2 regions of the Gemella sp. genome follow, and region 2 is predicted to be linked to the other one. Evidence: riboswitches for the same ligand, from Rfam matches in the RefSeq annotation. Region 2 holds a riboswitch; the other holds the start of a gene.

Region 1 (3,277 bases), on a different contig from region 2:
ATAGTTGCTAGTGGTAATATCTCTTCTTTTAAATGTTTTCTTGCAACATCATCTATCAATTTATCTCCACTTGTCGCGACCATAACTGGATCAACAACATAAGGAACATCTTTAGGTAAATATCTCTTAATTAATTTCATCATGTCAGCATTTGCTATCATTCCAGTTTTTACACTATCAGGTGTTATATCATCAAACACACTTTTTAATTGCGCTTCTAATATATCCAAATCCAAGTTTCTTATCATCTGCACACCTAACGTATTTTGTGCAACAACACTAGTAACTACAGCCATTCCATACACTTCACGTGCCTGGAAGCTTTTCAGGTCAGCCATAATTCCTGCTCCACCAGTTGGATCAGTTCCAGCAATAGTTAATGCAATATTAAGTTTACTCATATCCTATACCTCTAAATCCCAACGTTCTTGCGTATAAGCCATATTAAAGAAACGACGTTCATGTTCACAACTTTCTAAGAAGTTTTTAATAAGTCTTTGTTTACCTTCTTCACTCATAAATTCAGCTTCGCGATTAATAATTTTATAGTACTCAGTAAGTACTTCATCTACTAAGCCATCAGCATAAAATTCAACCCAGAATTTTAATGGATGATCATCTGCTAAATTATGATTAGCTAAAATCTTTCTAGCTACCATTTTATAAATCCATGGACATGGCGCCATTGCACTTAACGCTTCTGCCATACCAAATGCAAATGCATTATAGTACATATGTTTTATATAATGGTCTGCAGATGGATACCACTCTCCGCCTTTAATTATATCTTGATAATCTCTCCCTATGTAATCTGCTAAATTTTTATGTGCAGCAATTTCTTCGTTTAATACAAAATTAATCTGACCTAAGAAAAAGTTTTTTTCAACCTTGTCATTACTTTTTGCTAAAAGAATGGCATAAATATCGCTGAAATTCTCTAAATAAAGTGCATCAGCTTTCAGGTAGTGCTCTACTGCTTTTTCCGATAAATCAGCGTTAATTAATCCTTGAATAAATCCATCATTATATATTTTATCAACAATTGGTAATGCCTTTTCTTCCATAATTTCAGTAATAAGTTTCATAGGTATATCCCCCTCAATATATTTAATTTTGGTCTAAAATAATATCACTTATGATAAATAAAAAAGTCCCCTTACTAACGTAAGAGAACTCTGAAACATATATTACTCATAGTATATTTTCCAATAATGTTGGATTAATTCTATTTTGAAAATATTCACGTTTCCTACGCTAGCATTATCTAGATCAGGTCAAAGGGTCTAACTATGTTATCTCAGCCTAAAGGCTCCCCCAGTGATTTTATTCTATTCACTTTTTAAATCGTAGCATAGAAAAATTAAAATGTCAACAAATTAGTTTAAGGGTTTACAAGAATTATATAATTAAAAATTACATTTAAATCATAGAACTTTTTATGATAATATTTTTTTATATTTTAAAATTAACTTCTTCTTATATATGGCGAATTTGTTAATTGTTAATGTAATTTTATTGTAATTTTTATATGTTTTAGACTGCAAATGAAATCCATTATCACTTTTTCCTTTATTAATTAACTTCTTTGTATTATAATAGTATAATGAAAATTAATTACCAAGACTATATAAAAACCAGTCTTGTCAAATTACAACAAATTAATATTATTAATTATCTTATTTTATTTCACTGAAAACTAATGAATTACATCATAAAATATATTAATCTTATTATTTAAGTAATTCATCCTATTTTCATTAAAAATAAACATCATTTAAGGAATAATCCAGAACTAAATATTAAATTGACCTCTTGGATATTCCAAATTTTATTAAATAATTGTGTCTAAATTGTGAATAAAGTTTGTACATTTTTAGGCAGGAAAGAAGGGAAAATAGAAAATGAAAAACAATACATTATTAAAAGTTCTATCCGCGACAGCTATATTCTCAGCCGTTGCAGCAATTGAAGCTTACGATCAAGATAGTTTTGCTTTTGCAGCAGAAGACACACCTGTTGTAGCGAGTAGCTCAACAGCAACTCCTGGTGCAAATCTAACAACTACTCCAGATGCAACATCTACTGATAATATTTATACAACAACTCCTGTATCAGTGCCATCAGTTTCTGCTACAGATAATACTACTTTTAAAGATTATAAGAATCTGAAAAATGGGGAATATAGTATAGAAGCGTCTGCTCTTAACTTTAATGCTGAAGGTACGGTCCCATCAATGGCTTCTGCAGGACTAGATAATACAAAAACAAAATTAATTGTTGAAGATGGAAAATATACCGTAAATGTTACATTTAATCCTATAAAAATCGGTCGAAATAAAGGTTACTTAGGCGATTTAAAATACTACGATGGTGATAAAACTCATGAAAACAGAAGAGAGATAACTAATGGTGATTTTAAAGACACAAAAATCATCGACAATTACACAGAAAAAGAAAACGATGAATACTCTGAAACATATCGTAAAAAATATCCTGAGCGCCATGTGTACCCTAAAACTTTTAGTTACTCTGTAGACAAAAACAAAATAGACAACAACAATCAACTTGAGACTTTCACACAAGTATTTGTTCCTGTTATGGATTATGTTTTGGACGGAGCAGGTGTTCAAAATATGATTTTAACTTACAATTTTAATAAATTAAAACCATTGCATATTAATACCGCTGAAAATACTGATACTAGGTTTGTCAAATTATCTGTAAAAGATGACACTATAACTACGCCTAAAGTTAGAAAAAATGTCGATACTATAGGGAAACTCATAAGAGAAAACAATGAAGAATATTTAGTTTTTAACTATTACAGCAAAGTTGGAGAAGGAAAGAACAATGATGGTATTCAAAATATAAAATATAGCGATAAAGAAATTCAAAACGCTAAAAACTCCGACTTATTGTCTCCTATCTCTAATAAAATAATAGAAACAATAACTACTTCTGATTCAATATACGAAATATCAGAGGTTAAAATACCAGTAACAGGGAAAAAAGAAGTTATAGTCTATGGAGATTTTCAATATCCTGCAAGAATAATGAAACAATATGGTACTATTACTTGGAATGATGCTAACGTAATAGTAAATAATAATGCACAAGTTGACGAACCAAAATTATTTTCTATAAAAGCTACCTTAGGTGGTACAAGAATCAAGAAAACAAACGAACCTAGTAAAGAATACGATTTTACAAAAGATGGAATCACTTATACTCCTTATAATGGTCTAAGTGGAAACAAATTTAAATTAGCAAGACACTA
Region 2 (3,277 bases):
CTGATGAGTTTTCCACAAGACTATTTCCTCTATCTTGTTGATTATTTTTTGGAGAAAATTGTGATTTTACTCCAAAAGCTACTGCTACTATAGCAACTAATGCCACTATTCCTATTATTATTTTTTTAAAATTCATTTATCCTTCTTTCTTGTATCTAACTTAATATTAGTACATATCCTATTTTACCCTATTAAAGATCATCTTTCTTGATTTTATCTAATAAAGCCGTACATCCTTTAGTTACATCATTGAAGGTTGTTTTGAAATCTCCTGTATACCACGGATCATCGATAATTCTATCTTCTCCAGCGTATTCTAATAATTTTTTTACCTCTCCTGTTTCTCTACCTGCAATAAATTTTTTAATATTTTCTATATTGCTGTCATCCATTCCTACGATATAATCTGCATCTAAATCATTATCGTTTAGAATACGAGAATACATTCCTTCTACCCCGATACCAACTTTAGCAAGTTCTTTTCTAGTTCCACTGTGAACAGGATTACCGTGTTCCCAACTACTTGTTGCAGCTGAATCAATTAGGATTTTTTCACTTAAACCTTCTTTTTCTACCATATCTCTAAATATTGCTTCTGCCATAGGTGAGCGACAGATATTTCCTAAACAGACAAATAACACTTTTACCATTTTTTCAATACCTCACTTATATTTATTATCCATCTTATTATACCACAAAGAGATTAATTCAACATAATAAAGACAAGGGGTTGACCCAAAAGACCTAAATTTTAACAACGTGTATATGAGAACTCATAGACGCAGTGGTTTATTGATATCTAAAATCGCTTTAGAAAAGCTTTTTAGATATCTAATAAACTGTGCGGGGGTGCCTCGACAAAATCACGATTTTTGAGTCACTCCCATTGTTTTATTTTTATATTTTACATGATATAATGAAGTTAAACTTAACCGTTAGTAAGGAGATTAATATGACAAAAAACTTAGTATGCTATAAACGATTACCACTTTGGACAGCCGTAACACTTCCTAAACCATTTAGGCAAAAACACAATACTAGAAAAGATGTTTGGGCAAAATTAACTATTCTTAATGGAAAACTCCAATTTACAGAATTAACTGAAGATAATGAAGTTGTGAAGGAGCATATATTTACACCTGAGAGTAATATTCCATTCGTGGAACCTCAAGCGTGGCACCGTGTTGCACCGTTATCTGATGATTTAGAATGTTTCTTAGAGTTTTACTGCGAACCTAAAAATTATTTCAAAAACAAATACGATATTAATCCTGCTCACTCTGAAGTAGTAGAAGCCTTGGAGACTATTAAACCTTGTAAAACATTGGACTTAGGATCTGGTCAGGGGCGTAATGCTTTATTCCTTTCTAAACTTGGTTTTGAAGTCACTGCAGTAGATAATAATATTCCCGCTTTAGAATTTTTAATGGAAACATCAAAAATTGAAAATTTAGATATTAAAATAGGAAGCTATGATATAAATACAGCAGCTCTTAGAAATACTTATGATTTCATCTTTTCAACAGTAGTTTTAATGTTTATCGAAGAAGAATCTATACCTAATGTTATTAAAAATATGCAAGACCAAACTAATATAGGTGGTTATAATCTAATAGTTGCAGCAATGTCTACTGATGATGCACCTTGTCCACTTCCCTTCCCTTTCACTTTTAAAGAAAATGAACTTAAAGAATATTACAAAGACTGGGAATTTATTAAATATAATGAGGATTTTGGACAACTTCATAAGACTGATGCTAATGGTAATAGGTTTAAACTACGTTTTGCTACTATGCTAGCTAAAAAAATTAAATAATTTATTTATAAGCTACTTTTTTGACACCGTTATCAACTCATGTTATAATTTTTACAAATCATTAAAACATTTGGGGTGCTTTTTGCTGAGAATATACCCATAGAACCTGATGTTGTTAGTACAACCGTAGGAAAATGTTTATTTTTAATCAAGTCTATTTTAAAGTATATATATAATTTAAAAATACCTCTTGTTGTTTTAATGAATACAAATAACAGGAGGTTTTTCTTATGAAAAAATGGTCTACAAAGGACATAATTATTATAGCCTTAATAGGTTTCTTATTCGGAGGGATATTCCTTGCAACAAGCTTGGTTTACGTTCCATTAAAAGCTGCTCTTGGAGCAGTAGGGTACGCACCTTTTGCTAACTCAATTTTATTTGGATTATGGGTTATGGCTGGTCCAGTTGCTGCAGTACTTATTCAAAAACCAGGTAGTGCTACACTTGGAGAAGTTCTAGGAGCATTAGCTGAAATGCTATATGGTTCATACTTTGGTGCTGCTGTTCTTGTTTCAGGTTTAGTGCAAGGAGTGGGTTCTGAGGTTGGTTTCTTAGCTACAAGATACAAACGCTACGATACATTTTCACTATTTCTTTCTGCAGTGGGTATTACACTATTTAGCTTCGCTTATAAATATTTCCAAGCTGGATACGAAGCATTTTCTGTAAGTATGATTTTAGCGATTCTACTAGTACGTTTTATTTCTGTATTCTTCTTTGGAGTTATCTGTGTTAAACTAATCTTGAATATAGTAAATAAAGTACAAAACAGCGGTAGTAAATAATGAATATCATAGAAATCGATAATTTTTCTTTGAAAATTAAAGATAAAATCTTATTTGATAACGTTAGTTTAAAAATAAAAGAACATAGTTGGTTAGTTTTAACTGGAAATATTGGTAGTGGTAAGTCTACCCTACTTCGTACTATTTGTAAATTAAATAAAAAACATTATGAAGGAGTAATTACTTACAAAGGGAAAAATATTGTTGATATTCCTATGCAAGAACACCTTAAAAATATTGGCTATGTCATGCAACATGCGATTAATCAATTTGTTATGCCTACCTTAGAAGAAGAAATAATATTTGCATTAGAAAACCTATGTCTAGAACCACAGGTTATTAACGAAAAACTGGATTATGCTTTATCTATTACAAATACTCGTGAAATTTCTACAAAACATATCCATACATTGTCTGGAGGAGAACGTCAACGAGCTGCTTTTGCAGTAGCATTAGCTATGGGAAGTGAAGTTTTAATTTTAGATGAACCTTTTGCAAATGTCGATAAGAAGACTCGTAATTCTCTACTAACTCTTCTAAAAGACTTAAACAACCATGGTGTGACTATAATCGTCTGCGATCATGAGTACCAACTATATTTAGACTATGCTGATACCTTTACTTATCTTTCTGATGGGAATTTAGAGTTAGTAACAAATCCAACTTCTAAAAA

The links. Region 2 has a riboswitch for thiamine pyrophosphate ahead of ACO6OL_RS01590 (ECF transporter S component). Riboswitches for the same ligand answer to the same signal wherever they lie in the genome.
Region 1: linked by a shared signal. The riboswitch ahead of tenA (thiaminase II) and the one ahead of ACO6OL_RS01590 (ECF transporter S component) in region 2 are both predicted to bind thiamine pyrophosphate.

What each region holds. Positions count from the first base shown of each region.
Region 1 covers NZ_DBHIUF010000022.1:4,588-7,864, forward strand. The annotation lists gene thiD (bifunctional hydroxymethylpyrimidine kinase/phosphomethylpyrimidine kinase) at 1-401, opposite strand, end outside; gene tenA (thiaminase II) at 405-1,085, opposite strand; TPP riboswitch at 1,229-1,326, opposite strand; gene ACO6OL_RS07480 (hypothetical protein) at 1,902-3,277, shown strand, end outside.
Region 2 covers NZ_DBHIUF010000002.1:139,791-143,067, reverse strand. The annotation lists gene ACO6OL_RS01605 (alpha/beta hydrolase family protein) at 1-136, opposite strand, end outside; gene ACO6OL_RS01600 (low molecular weight protein-tyrosine-phosphatase) at 192-650, opposite strand; gene tehB (SAM-dependent methyltransferase TehB) at 953-1,816, shown strand; TPP riboswitch at 1,878-1,966, shown strand; gene ACO6OL_RS01590 (ECF transporter S component) at 2,047-2,604, shown strand; gene ACO6OL_RS01585 (ABC transporter ATP-binding protein) at 2,604-3,277, shown strand, end outside.